Linked DNA regions of Thiorhodovibrio winogradskyi. The protein of the gene in region 2 interacts with the protein of the main gene of each other region in a pairwise test. Links are inferred from orthologs where the notes say so. Each region holds a gene or a part of one and is shown on either strand. Other genes may lie near its edges. The genes, in order: Thiowin_RS02125 and hypB.

Evidence for each region.
Region 1: the proteins of hypB (region 2) and Thiowin_RS02125 interact in binary tests that used the Escherichia coli proteins (3 or more experiments, as listed by UniProt). The link is inferred for Thiorhodovibrio winogradskyi from one-to-one orthologs.

What each region holds. Positions count from the first base shown.
Region 1 is NZ_CP121472.1:416,291-423,441, reverse strand. The notes cover bases 322-3,229. They hold Thiowin_RS02125 (FKBP-type peptidyl-prolyl cis-trans isomerase), read right to left. Parts: upstream 2,077-3,229; coding sequence 1,567-2,076; downstream 322-1,566. Other genes in these bases: aprA (adenylyl-sulfate reductase subunit alpha), read right to left, coding at 2,674-3,229; Thiowin_RS02120 (hypothetical protein), read right to left, coding at 2,128-2,478; Thiowin_RS02130 (HIT family protein), read right to left, coding at 1,018-1,362; Thiowin_RS02135 (hypothetical protein), read left to right, coding at 567-917; Thiowin_RS02140 (hypothetical protein), read left to right, coding at 322-432. Outside these bases: more of Thiowin_RS02140, read left to right, coding at 271-321; more of aprA, read right to left, coding at 3,230-4,536; aprB (adenylyl-sulfate reductase subunit beta), read right to left, coding at 4,536-5,018; Thiowin_RS02105 (adenylyl-sulfate reductase), read right to left, coding at 5,100-5,942; sat (sulfate adenylyltransferase), read right to left, coding at 6,101-7,151. UniProt on the Escherichia coli protein: Folding helper with both chaperone and peptidyl-prolyl cis-trans isomerase (PPIase) activities. Chaperone activity prevents aggregation of unfolded or partially folded proteins and promotes their correct folding.
Region 2 is NZ_CP121472.1:4,931,096-4,938,302, reverse strand. Bases 2,411-5,374 are described here. They hold hypB (hydrogenase nickel incorporation protein HypB), read left to right. Parts: upstream 2,411-3,417; coding sequence 3,418-4,332; downstream 4,333-5,374. Other genes in these bases: Thiowin_RS22840 (MlaA family lipoprotein), read left to right, coding at 5,097-5,374; Thiowin_RS22845 (DUF302 domain-containing protein), read left to right, coding at 4,325-4,915; Thiowin_RS22855 (hypothetical protein), read left to right, coding at 2,909-3,268; Thiowin_RS22860 (hypothetical protein), read left to right, coding at 2,411-2,912. Outside these bases: Thiowin_RS22865 (IS1634 family transposase), read left to right, coding at 1-1,563; more of Thiowin_RS22860, read left to right, coding at 1,851-2,410; more of Thiowin_RS22840, read left to right, coding at 5,375-5,864; Thiowin_RS22835 (ATPase), read left to right, coding at 5,935-6,252; Thiowin_RS22830 (V0D/AC39 family V-type ATPase subunit), read left to right, coding at 6,284-7,207. UniProt on the Escherichia coli protein: Involved in the maturation of [NiFe] hydrogenases. Required for nickel insertion into the metal center of the hydrogenase. Exhibits a low intrinsic GTPase activity, which is essential for nickel insertion.

The DNA.
Region 1 (7,151 bases), 4.5 Mb from region 2 along the record:
AGCCAGCAATTCCATATTTCGGTTTCCAACGGCTGATTGTTGGCTCTGTCATCAGTTGGCGCGTCATGAAGCGGCTGGAAGCCGCTTCTACACAAGATGAAACACCAAAATTTTGAATCGCTGGGCTTGCTTGCGCCAGCTTGACAGCATGAGCGCGACGCGATAGCGTTCTAGTGGTGTTTTTTACTGAAAACACAATATCCCATGCCGAATTGCGTTAATATAGCCAGTCCTACAATCCTAAGCCTAATGAATTAGCAGAGGTCAGTCATGAGCGATCAACCAAAGACCCGCCCCCAGGTTCCAGACGGCCATAGCCGCTTTGTTTTGACCCGGCAAAAACAAGCTAACGATAAGGGCTATGTTGGATACGATGTGATTTGGGACAAGTTCCAGAAGGAAGTCCCTTATCAGACGCCCAAACGCCCCTAGCCAAAAGAACCCAATGAGCGATCCATACTAGCGTCCTTGGTTAGACACAACCAATGTAATGTAGGCGCGTATCTGAGCACATGCAGCCGCGTGAGCCCCAAACCTAGGCTGACGCGGCTGCAAAGGTCTTGAGCATGAAGCTGAGATTAGACAGTAAGCAATTCGACGAACTACAGCGGATTTTTACCGCGGAGATCGTTGAACGGATCAAAATGAAGCTTCAAGAAGCCAAGCTTCAAGAAACAGGATTTGACCAAGCGCGAATCGAAGACCTGACGGCCGAAATCGCGCTGAGCATCACTGGCATCATTGATGATCTGGCAGGAATTGAAATCGAGGGCCTAGAGGTTCACCCTTACCTGACATTTCGCGCATCTTCTGCCACTGAGAATGATGCGGAAGATGACGAACTCATCCATTGCGGAGAGAATGCCTATACCTATGAGCAGGTCTATGGCGCGATGCGGAAGCTATTCCATCCTTAACCCTTAGCTCAGCTTAAGAATTAACCACTTTTTTTGTCGCGGCTGAAGCCATTACCTTCTGCTGACTCCGGGACAGCCCCCTTTATCGAATCCCCTGCCTCTAATCCTGGGCAAGGTGATACAGTTTCTTGTGCGGAATCACGCCGCGCACGCCGCCTTTGGGATTTTCGACATCGCCTTTGTAGCGCGGGATCACATGGATGTGCAGATGATGAATGGATTGCCCAGCCCAGTGGCCGACGTTAATGCCGATGTTATAGCCATCCGGGTGGTAGGCTTCCTCGACCATCTCCTTGCCGCGTTTAACCAAGCCCCAAAGATCGACCAACTCGGCATCATTGATGTCGAAATAGCTGGCGAAATGGCGATAGGGAATGACCAGAAAGTGGCCTGGACTGGCGGGAAAGCGATCATAAGCGGCAAAACCCTGCGTGCTCTCGATCATCAGCTGACGGCCGGGTTTTGACACACAAAAGCGGCATTCTTCTTTGGTGACTGGAGCAGGGTTGTTATCAGACATCGCGCGAAACTTGGGTATGGGTCATGATCATTGAAAGGAATACACCACTGCGGCGCTCCAATTGAAGGATAGGCAATTGGGCAAATACATCGCCCCCTAGGTGCAAGCACTATCCAGCGCTGCCTCTGGTCAGATTGGTCTTGTTTCGGCCCCACCAAGATTGGGTCCCTGTTCGAGCTTGCCGCCGGCGAGAATTTCTTCCTCGGTGGCATCACGCACCTTCAGCACTTCCAACTCGAAGACCACCTGCCGGCCGCAGAGCGGATGATTGCCATCAATGGTGAGCGTTTTGTCATCCATTCGGGTGACGAGAAAACTCTTGGTCTCACCCTTGGCGTTCTCCATGACAATGCGGGTGCCAAGTTCGCGATACTCCTCGGGAACGTTCTCGATCAAGTCGGTAACGACTAGGGACTCGTCGCGCGAGCCATAAAGATCCGTGCAATCAATGGGTACCGACAGCGTCTCTCCCGCTTGCTTCCCTTCCAGTTCCGCCATCACCCGAGCATCCAAGACGGTATTGGTGCCGTGCACATAGCCAAGCGGAAAATCCACGGTCGTCAGCACATCGCCGGTTTTTTGATCGAGGACGCGATAGGTTAGCTCGACAAACTTATTGTCCTGAATGACTGAATTCATGGTCTCCTTTTGGGCCGGATTGCCTGAAGTCGAAGTCTAAATCAAGGGCGATCAGAAAATCGAGGCGGCAAAAATCCGGACTTCGCCTTTCTCAAAGCCAAGGACCATGCGCCCGAGCCATTCGCCTTCCCGCGTCTTGCTGCGCACGCGATAAAGCGCGGTCACATGTTCACCACGGCGGATGAGTCCGAGAAAGTCGCGTTCCTCGACCAGATTACGGGATAACTCGCTGTGTGCGAACTGTTTGCCCATTTCGACTTCATTCAGTCCAAGCAGCAGGTCATAGGAGAATTTTCTGATGAACTTACCGTATGCGCCCTGGTTGGAATACTTAATCAAGTCATCCCACATGGGATGGGCAATCGCGAGGATCTCTTCGTCCGTTAGATCGATAATATTCATGTCATATCCTCGTCAATCGCCGGCGCTCCGCCATGATGTTTTCATCGTTGCGAGTGGAAAAATGAAGGCACAGAAAAAAAGATCAACTGGACGCGTCGATCTTGCTTTCTCGTGCATCCACGATGAAATTTTGCTTATTGTCGATATTGAGCAGAGCGGGACGGCGGGGCGAATGAATTCGCCCCGCCCAGCCCCCTAGGCCTCAACCAGATGGTAGCAAGGCGCCTTTTCCATGGTGTATTCGCCGGTTTCTGGATCACGACGCGAGACGGTCAGTACATGCCAGTTCTCGTCGTCCACCTTCATGACATCGCCACGGTAATAGTAGCCAGGCCAGCGGGTCTCCTTGCGGAACAGGGTGTGCTGCATGACCGCCTCGGAGGTGAGATGGCGATGCTTCAACTCCCAGGCGCGCAGGAGTTCATGGATATTCTCCGCGGCAATCTTCTCGAGATCTTCCTCGAAGATCTTCATCTTCTTGAGACCGATATTCAGCAACTTCTCGTTGGTCATGTAGCTGACAGTCACACCACCGCAATACTCGTCCATCAACTTTTGCAGGCGATCCAGGCCTTGGCGCGGGTTGATGTAGTTGGGGTTGACCGAACCGGCGGTGATCTCGTTGCGATAGACCCGATAATGCTCCATCGGCTTGTAGATCTCGGCGCGACGGCGCTCGATTTGCTCATCAGTTACGCGAATGCCCTCGGCCTTGCCATCGTCGATGTACTTGCAGGCCGCCTTGGCCGCCAACCGCCCTTCGGTGAAGGAACCGGACGAGAAGGCGTGCGGGGTGCCACCAGCGGCATCACCAGCACCGAACAACCCCTCGACCGTGGTCATACGGTTGTAACCCCAGAAATACTCGGGTGGCGAGATGTCCTCGGGACCCGAGCACCAGGCACCGCAGCCGGTGGCGTGCGAGCCCATGACATAAGGCTCGGAGGTGGTCAACTCGGGGTTTTCATTCTTCGGATCCACGTCGGTGGCGGCCCAGAGCACGGCCTGGCCGACGGTCATGCCGAGGAAGTTGTGCCAGCCGATTTCCTCCAGATGCGGATCCTGGAAGGCCTCCATGGTGATCATGTGAATCGGGCCGCGCCCGGCGTTGACCTCGTTGATCAGCGCATGGTTGCGCAGACAGGTCGGGATGGGTCTATGGGTGCGGTGGGAGGCCTCGGGGTCGAGGTATTCCTTGCCGACCATTTCCTGCAGTTGCGGCCACCAGTTGGACTCATACTCCTCGCCGTTGCAATTCTGGGTGTAGGTCTTCAGATGCAGGAAGTAGGCACCGACCGGACCATAGCCGTCCTTGAAGCGCGCCAGCACGATGCGGTTTTCCATCTGGGTCATCTTGGCGCCGGCACCAATCAACAGGCCGTAAGCGGAGCCGGAGGACCAGGGTGCGTACCAGACGCGACCGGCACCCTCGCCGACCGAACGCGGCTTGTAGATGTTCGAGGCTCCACCGGCGGCCACGATCACGGCCTTGGACTTAAACACATGATAATTGCCGGTGCGCACATTGAAGCCGACAGCGCCAGCGACTCGGTTCGGCTTGCTCTCATCCATCAGCAAATGAGTGACACAGATGCGGTTGAAGACCTTGTCCGCGGACTTCTTGGCCGCCTCGGCGACGATCGGCTTGTAGGACTCGCCGTGAATCATGATCTGCCAGCGCCCTTCGCGCTGATAGGCACCAGTCTTGGGGTTGCGCATCAGCGGCAGGCCCCATTCCTCGAATTGATGCACGGTGGAATCCACATGGCGGGCCATGTCGAACAGCAGATCCTCGCGCACCATGCCCATGAGGTCGATGCGCGCGTAACGCACATGATCTTCCGGGTTGTTCTCGCCAAAGCGGGTGCCCATGTAACAGTTGATGGCGTAGAGGCCCTGCGCCACGGCGCCTGAACGGTCAATGTTCGCTTTTTCTGCAATGACGATTTTTTTATCCTTGCCCCAGTAACGCGCCTCGAAGGCCGCGCCCGTACCGCCCAGGCCGGCGCCGGCGACCAGGATGTCGATGCCATCTTCGATGATTGTCTTGAAAGCCATCAGTAGTACACCCCTTCTTTCAGTTTAAGGCCATTGGACTCAAGCGTGTGCAGACCACCATCATCCAGCCGAATGTACTTGGGCTCGTTGTACAGGTGCTGGCTATCGCGCATTTCTTGACTAGGCTCGGCTTCGTCGGCGAGTTGCGGGATCGCTTGGCCCCAGGGCTTGGTTGTGATGGGCGCGAGCAGCGTCATGTCTTTCTCGCCATTGCGGAAAATGATCCGCCAGGCAATCACGCCTTTCTCCTCGTCGCGCTGCACCCGCACTGAATGGCCGAGCGGAGCAAAGTCAGCGTAGCCGCGCACGTCAATCGCATTGTGCGGACAGGCCTTGACGCAGGAATAACATTCCCAGCACATGTTGGGTTCTATGTTATAGGCACGACGGACAACGGAGTCCATGTGCATGATGTCTGACGGACAGATATCAACGCACTGGCCGCAACCATCGCAGCGGGTCATGTAAACAAAAGTTGGCATCTTCTAATCCTCTTCGTGACCTGATTCAGTGAACCAGATTCAGTGAACCCGATTGAGCAAACCCGATTGAGTCAATAAGTCTCAGTAATGGCTCGGCGCTTCACGCTTGATTCCCAAGCCCATATAAGCGGGCTTCTCGCCCATGTACTCAGGAATATCCGGAAAGCGCTCCTTGACGACCGGGTCGGTCAACTCGGGCACTTCAGGCAGCTTATCGAGGGAACCATCGGCCTTAGCCACTTTCTTCTGGAAGGCGGCGGCGGGCTTGAAGAACATGTGCGCGAACTTTGACCAGAGGACAGTGCTAAAGAGCGTGGTCGCGGCCGCGATAAAGACGAAGAAGGCGAAGCCACCCAGCACGCCCAGACCCAGCAGCGACCAAATCAGGGCAAAGCCGGCCATCAGCAGCAAGGAGACGATGAAAATGTCGGACTGATGCACCTCATACCACTCGTGGCCCTCGGAGCGCACGTCGGCACGGATTTTGAACCAGAACCAGTACCCGCCGACACAGATGGAGGCAGCGCCCGCATGCCATAGTAGGGAGGTCAGGAACCAAGACTGCCCCTCGGCGGCCGGCAGGCTGAAAATCATCGAGGCCGTTGTCAGCACGAAGACGATGAAGCCGTACATCATCAGCAGGTGCGATTTACGCCGGTCAGGATTCTCGAACTCGCCCGAGGACAACACCTCATGCTTGATGGTGCTGATGGCGATGGTCAGCTTCTCGGCACTGCTGACCTCGCGCTTAGCCAGCTTTTTCAGCGACTTGCCTTTCTCGAAGAAGTAGAGCGCGCTCTTTTTGTGCCAGATATCGAGCAGGGTACCACCGATGACAAGCAAGACCATGAGGACGACATAGGCCTTCATCGCGCCAGGCGGGATGATCGTCGAGAGCTCGACGAAGGGATTACTAGTGATCATTGTTTGAGGGTCTCCGTTAGCTGCAGGTTGCCGCAGCTTTATTTTATTACGAATTAACGAAATGCCTATCGACCGAGATCAACTAAACTGCTTGTAAAGGGGCTTACAAGAGCCAATCCTGGTCATTTAAGCGACTGCTTTCAGCCCGGCGACGGGTTTCAGCCAAGCGATTGATAGTAGTCCATCAGGATTTTCGCCACTTCGGGCCGAGAGAACTCCGGCGGCGGCGCCTCGCCTTGGCCGAGCATCTCGCGCACTCGGGTGCCGGACAGCAAAATGAAGTCCTCCTTGCCATGGTCCGGGGCATCTCGCATCATCACCACGCGATTGAGTTTTTTGGAATAAGCGGTGTGATCGGCGCGGAAAATCTCGATATCGAGCGCGCCGGCGGGAACTTCGTCGTCGAAGATGCTCTGGGCATCGAAGGGACCGTAATAGTCCCCCACCCCGGCATGATCGCGTCCAATAATGAAATCGGTCGCACCCATGTTCTGGCGAAAATAGGCATGCAGCACCGCCTCGCGCGGGCCGGCGTAGAGCATGTCGAAGCCGTAGCCGGTGATCATCACGGTGTTGGGCGGAAAGTACAGCTCCGCCATCTTGCGGATGGAGGCATCGCGCACCGGCGCCGGGATGTCACCCGGCTTGAGCTTGCCGAGCAACATGTGAATCACCACGCCGTCGGCCTTGACCGCGTCCATGGCCATTTTGCACAACTCCTCATGGGCGCGATGCATGGGATTGCGGGTCTGGAAGGCGACCACTTTGCTCCAGCCATGTTCCTGGATCTCGTTACGGATCTCGACCGCCGTGCGGAAGGTATCGGGGAAGTCGGTCTGGAAGTAGGAGAAGTTCAGCACCTGAATCGCGCCTGACACCGCCAGCCGACCCTGGGTGTTAAAGGTCTTGACCCCCGGATGCTCGGGATCGGCGGTGCGATAGACCTTGTCGGTCATCAGCGCCATCTGGGCATCGGAGACCTCTTCGATCGCGGCAACCTCCATGACCGCCAGCACCGGATGACCCTCGACATTGGGGTCGCGCAGCGCGATGCGCTCGGCCCCGGCGATGGCATCGGTGGACTCCAGCAGGCACAGGATAGGCACCGGGAAGAAACGCCCGTCGGTCATGGTCATGGACTCTGCGACGCTCAAGGCATCGGCCAGATTCATGAAGCCCTCCAGCGGGCTGAAGTAGCCGGCACCGAGC
Region 2 (7,207 bases):
CATACCCAGCATGGGCGCATTACCGGTTGTTCACTGGAGCAACTCAAACTCCTGCAGTTGGCGTTCCGCGAGCGCGTGGTTCCCGTCGATGACCCGCAGGCCTTCCAGATTCTCAACAGCCGCGAATACGGCGCCAGCTACGCCATCCTGGCCATTGCCAAACAACTGGGCTTGCACCGTATTCTCTACTCGCGTGGCGAACCCTGGGTCAGCAGCGCACTGGCAATGATCGTCGGTCGCTTGGTCCATGCCGGAAGCAAGCTCGCCTTATGCAACCATCATCCCAATACCTGCCTGTGGGAACTGTGCGGAATTAATGACGCCCCCAAGGTTGATACGCACTGCTATGAACCCATGGACCGGCTGTTACAGCGTCAAAAGGCCATTCAGAAAACCCTGGCCGGGCGTCATCTGCGCAATGGACAGGTGATCCTCTACGATATCACCAGCGTTTATTTTGAAGGCGACGACAAAGACAGCGAACTGGTCGCCTTTGGCTATCACCGCGATGGCAAGAAAAGCCGTGAGCAGATTGTCGTCGGGCTCATTTGTAATGACCAAGGTTGCCCGGTTGGCGTGGAAGTCTACGCGGGCAATACCAAGGATGAAACCACCGTGGTCGATAAAGTGCATGAGATCAAAGCCTGCCTTAAAAGATCATGGGGCATTGAGAAGGTCATCTTTGTCGGTGATCGCGGGATGGTCACCCGCGGCACGATTGACAAGCTCAAAGATGAGAAGGACTTGCAAACCATCGGCGCGCTGACCCACGGTGAGATGATGACGCTGCTGAAGAACAAGGTGATCACCCTTGATCTGTTCGATGAGCGCACTATCCATGAGGTCAGTGACCCTGAGGATCCGACCCGCCGCTACTGCCTCTGTCGCAACCCGCAGACGGCTGTACGCGAGTCGCAGACGCGCCAACGGCTGCTCGATCTCACCACTAAGACCCTGACGGAGATCGCGGCCTACAAGCGTGCCACAACCGTTGAGAAGCTCGGTGCGCGTGTCGGCAAGGTTCTGGCCAAATACAAGATGGGAAAGTTCATCCAATGGGCGATCGAGGCCGACCCGCAACAGGAAAAATCTTGCCAGCATCGTCTGACCTGGTCGATTAAAACCGAGAAGGTGGAGCACGAGAAGCGCTTCGACGGCTGCTATGTCATCACAAGCGATGTTGACAAGGAGCAGATGAAGACCTTGGACGTGGTGCGCGCCTATAAGAGCCTCACCTTTGTCGAACGCGCCTTTCGCAATCTCAAGACCGTGCAGCTGGAGATTCGCCCGGTTTATCACAAGACCGATGACCGGATTCGCAGTCATGTCTTTCTCTGTATGCTGGCCTATTATCTGCAATGGCACATGGAGCAACGGCTCGCGCCGTTATTTGCCAATGATGGCAAGGGCGAAGACAGACGCTGGACATTCCGTGGGGTGATTGATAGCTTGGCGCAGATCACGTGCAATCGCATTGCGGTCAACGGCGCTGAGTTCGATCAAAATAGCATTCCAACACCCGAGCAAGAACAGATCCTGGAGCTCCTGCAAGTCACGATGTAGCCACCCGCGTGAAATCCGAAATTGCCATCCAGCCCAGTAGTGGCGGGGGATTTCGGTCGGTCTGTAAAAAGAAAGTCAGACTAATTCAACCGACTGACAGCCTGGTGCCAAGCTGACAAGGGGAGCGACCCCTTTGCTTGGGCCATGGGAAGCCGGGTGGGGAAAACCGGGTGGGAAAACGTGACCGCGCCCGATCTTCGCCTGGGTTGGAGCATTTGCGGCGCGCGTTGATTTATTATTCGCCCACTGTCGCACACCGCCTTTCTCAACAGGGAGTCGTCCCCGTCATGCAGATTGCCAATCCCATTTACGATGTGGTCTTTAAGTTCTTGCTTGAGGACAATGAGAGCGCAAAGCTGTTGATAGGCACCATTATTGGCGAGGACATTCTCGCGCTCGAGTTTCGCCCGCAAGAGCGCAGTCACAAGATCGACGTCGGTGGCGAGCGCTTTCTGACCGTCTATCGCATGGACTTCGCCGCGCGCATTCGCAATACCGAAGGCGAGGAGCGCCAGGTGCTGATCGAGCTGCAAAAGGCCAAGTTCCCGACCGACATCATGCGCTTTCGCCGTTACCTTGGTAGCCAGTACAGCGATCCCGACAACACCCGCCTGGTCACCCTCGATCAGATCCAGGACCGCAAGGTACGCCAGGGTCTGCCCCTGCTGACCATCTATTTCCTCGGACATCGCCTGGAACACAGTCGCGCCCCGGTGATTCGCGTGCGCCGCGATATCGTCGATCTCACCACCGGCGAGCCACTCGCGGAGAAAGAACCCTTCATCGAAGGGCTGACCCACGACAGCTACATCATTCAGATCCCGGAGCTACACCGCGAGCGGCGCACCGAGGTTGAACGCATGCTGCAAATCTTTGATCAGGGGTTAATCATTGGTGACAAGCACGTACTCGCACTCGACGAGGCCGAGGTGCCGCCCCGCTATCGCCCGCTCGTTCGACGCCTGCAACGCGCGCGCGCCGAACCGGAGATTGCCGAGGTGATGGAATTGGAGGATGAAATTTTGCAGGAACTGCAAGAGCATGAGCGCGCCCAGGAGCGACTGCGACGACACGCCGAGCAGGCTCGGGCTCAGGCGGAGCAGGCTCGGGCTCAGACGGAGCAGGCTCGGGCTCAGGCGGAGCAGGCTCGGGCTCAGACGGAGCAGGCTCGGGCTCAGGCGGAGCAGGCTCGGGCTCAGGCGGAGCTGGAGCGCTTGGAAAAGGAACAAGCGCGCGAGCAAGCCAACGAAGCCCAAGCCCGGGCCGAGCAGCAGCAGGCCCAGAACGACCACTTACGCGCCCTGCTGCAACAGGCGGGGATTGATCCGGAGGACAGCCGCGGCGGTTGACTTGGCGCGGTGATGTCCACAGTGCGGTCTGCGGCGGTGCGTACTACTTCCTCCTGCGCGCCCCGCGCCAGACCGGCAAGAACACCTCCATGCTCGCCCTGGACAAGCGGCTGAATGCCGAGGGCCGCTGCATCGCATTGACCATCACCGACTGCAATCGCATCGACTTTGCCGCCCGCCAGCCGCACGGCGTTGAGTGCATCGGCGCGGCGCTCGATCCCGAACATCCGCCGGTGATTGCTAGCCTGGCGCCTCCTTTTGGCGTGCAGGACGTGCGCCGGGACGCCCAGGGACGCGCCCATCCCGGAGTCATTGTGTATCTTCTCGGCGCGCTCGACCGCACCAAGACGCCCTAGGCGCCATCGACCCGGTCGCCGCGGTTGGGGCTCGGCCCCGGAGATTGGGCTGCTATACTAAGCTTCTAGCCTAGCCAATAGGCTTCACCCATTTCGGTCTCTCGCGACAAGTGCGCGGGCGACCACCACTCGCGGAGGCCCGAAAGACCATGTGCAATACCTGCGGCTGTAACATCACACCCGGCAACGCGCATCTGGTGATCGGCGAAGGTCGCCATGCGCACGCGTCCAATGGCCAGGCCAGCGTCGAGGTGCTGCGCAATCTGCTTGGCGAGAATAATCATCAGGCCGCGCACAACCGCCAGCACTTCAATGCCCATGGGGTCCTGGCCATCAATCTGATGTCCTCGCCCGGCGCCGGCAAAACCAGCCTGCTCGAGGCCACCATCGATGCGCTCGCCAAAGAGGCGCGCATCGCCGTGATCGAGGGCGATCTGGAGACCGAAAACGACGCCGAGCGGATTCGCGCTCATGGCGTGCCGGCGGTGCAGATCGCCACCGGCAGTGCCTGCCATCTCGATGCCCATCTGGTGCACGATGCCCTGCACCGGCTCGACCTCGAGCAACTTGATCTGCTGTTTATCGAGAACGTCGGCAATCTGGTTTGCCCGGCCAGCTTTGATCTGGGGCAGCATCGGCAAGTCGCGCTGCTGTCCGTGCCCGAGGGCGATGACAAGCCGGCAAAATATCCGGTCATGTTCCGCGCAGCCGAGCTGGTGCTGCTGACCAAGACCGACCTGCTGCCGGTACTGACGGATTTCTCGCCGGAACGGGCCGAGCGTTATCTGCGCCAACTCGCCAGCGAGGCGCCATTCCTGCACACGGCGGCACGCGGCGCGGGAGCCGGCATCTCCGCCTGGCTCGACTGGCTGCGCGCGGAACTGGCGCTGGTTCAGGCGCGGGCCCAAGCACTGGAGGAGACCAACGAACTCCCGGATCATCATCACCATCACCATCACCATCACCACGGACAGCATCAAGATCCGCATCACCAGGGGCCGATGCATCAAGGGGTCCATCGGCAGGCCCACCATCATGCACAGGGACATTCGCACCATGACTAATGCAAAGTTAATCGCGTTCGCGTCGCTGGTATCGCGCTTGGGAGGACTTGCCGCAAAGCCGAGGTCGCCTGTGGTACTGCACCCGGGGTTGTCCCTGGCGGCCCTGGTGGTGATGGGGCTCATGCTGGTTGGCGTCGGAGCGCAGGCGGAGGATGATGCCCAAGCTGATCCTGCCAGGCAGGATGCGGCGGCGGTTTACGTCAGCGACAACACCTTTGCCGAGGTGATGGACGGTCTGCGCCTGGCGATCGAGGAACGCGGACTTGTGATTAACAACATCATGCACATGAACGAGATGCTCGAGCGCACCGGCGCCGACCTCGCCATGGATGGGGCACTGTTCGGCGAGGCGCGGTCGGTTGAGTTCTGCAGCGCGGTGCTGTCGCGGCGGATGATCGCCGAGGATCCCTCGCGCATCGTCAACTGTCCCTTCATCATCGCGGTATACAGCTTGCCCGATGAACCCGACAAGACCCTGGTTGCGCACCGCCGCTTTGGCGCCGATGAACTGGCCAACAGCGAGGTCATGCCCGAGGTGGCCCAGATGCTTCAGGAGATTGCCGAGCAAGCAGTGAGCTGGTAGTTCAGCACAGGATGAATTGGACTTGGTGAACACAGCATGCAAGCATGGCTGGCAGTCACGACAGGTGGCAACCGCAATGCACGAGCGTCTTGGCCCGAGTGGGAGCTGTGCTAATATGCCCGCATTGAAAAACCGTGGCGACACCGTCGACCGCGCGCGATGGACTCGGGGATCCTAGGGTATGAAACAGAGCAGATACCAATCGGCCACCATCAAGCCCATCGTCAAGCTGGGCGTGATCCTGGCCGCCTTGGCCGCTACCGGCTGCGCCACCATGCCTCAGGAATACGGCGACCCGCGCGACCCCTGGCAGCCCTACAACCGAGCCATGTTCAAGTTCAATACCGACTTTGACAACGCCTTCATCAAACCCACGGCGCAGGCCTACCAGAAGGTCACTCCGGAGCCTGTCAACCGCGGCGTGACCAACTTTTTCGACAACATCGCCGACCTCACCTCGGCAGTGAACAATCTGCTGCAGTTCAAGGTTTCGCGCACCGGCAGCGATGTGGGCCGGATTCTGGTCAATTCCACTGTTGGCGTGCTTGGCATCTTCGATGTCGCCACCAACCTTGGCATCCCCAGCTACAAGGAGGACTTCGGCCAGACGCTCGGCTACTGGGGCTTTGCCAATGGACCCTATTTCGTCATGCCAATCATAGGGCCCAGCACAGTGCGCGACACCCTTGGCTTTGCTGGCGATGTGGCCGTCGATCCTTTCTACAGCATCAACAAAAACGAGATTTACTGGGGCTTTATCGCGGTGCGAGTCATCGACAAACGGGCAGGGTTACTGACCGCAAGCGCGATTTTCAATGAAGCAGCCATCGACCGCTACAGCTTTGTTCGCGACGCCTACCTGCAACGCCGCGCCAACCAGGTCAGGGACGGTGATCCGAGCGATGACGTGATCGACCCAGAGGCCTGGGATTTGGACTTTGCCGACTAGGGCCACGCGACCAGCCCAACCGATTAGCCTTATAGAGTACGCGCGCGATCTCCAACGAGAACCAATAGCAATGGACGACACCCTCAAACGCTTGCTCGACGCCGAAGTGCGCGCCGAGAAAATCGCCCAGGACGCCGAGCGCGAACAAGAGCGCGTGATCCAGCGGGCGATGCAGGACGCTCGTCTCGCCGAGGAGCGTTTCCGCGCCTCCATTCCCGAACTCCACCGCGGTCAGATCGACAAAGCCGATGAGCGCGCCGGACAAACGGTGGCGGAACTGCGCCGCCGCTACGACGAACGCCACATCCAATTACGCGACATGGCCGAGCAGCGCGAGGACGAAGCGCTGGAAGCGGCTTTCGCGCTGCTCATAGACACCCGCCTGTGAGCACATCACCTCTCGCACCGCCGCCACTCGCATGAGCGCCGCCGCGCACGCCTATCTCAACACTCGGGTCTCGGTCATGAGCGCCCGGCTGCTGAATCCTGATCGGGCCAATGCCCTGCTGGGACTCGCACTGCCGGAACTGGCCGAGCGCCTGGGGCTGCAGTCGGTGATCGAGGATCAGCTCTCCGCCCACGCCAAGGCGCGCGCGGTCGAGCAGGCGCTGATGCAGACCTTGCTCGCCGATGTCGCCGTGCTGATCCGCCCGATGAATCCGGCCGAGCGCGCCCTGCTGCTGAGTTGGGCACGGCGTTATGCGCTCTTTAACCTAAAAACCCTAATCCGCGGCAAACTCTACCATCTCGACCCTGGCGAGATACGCAAGGATCTCTACGACCTGCCACCTGGCCTGCGCCTGGCACGTGATGAGCTCTTCCGAACCGAGAATGTGCTGGAGCTGCTGCGCGTGCTTGAACGCGGCCCCTTCAGTCTGCTCGCCCGCCAGGCGCGCGAGGTCTATGAGCAAAAGCGCGAGCCCTTCGCCTTGGAAGCCGCCATCGATCAGCAGTACTACAACGATCTGGTACGCCAGACCATGCGGTTTCAGGGTGCCAGTCTGCAACCTCTGCGGCGGCTCATGGGCGCGTTGCTTGACCGTGTCGATCTGATGTGGATGCTACGCTTTCGCTTTGCCTATGGCTTCTCACCAAGCGAGACCTTCTATCAGCTGGTGCCCTCGCCGCGCCTGCTGCATCGCGAGCGCCTGCTCGCGTTGGTCAACCATGAGAACCTGCGTCAACTGCTCGACGCCCTGCCGGAGCCGCTGGCCGCGCGCATGGCCGATGCCGGGGATCTCCTGGAGGTTCAGCGTCGTGCCGTTGCCCATCAGGCCGAGGAAACGCGCCATATCCTGACCCAAAGCGCCTCCGGCGTGGCCCGCGCCTTGGCCTATTTGATG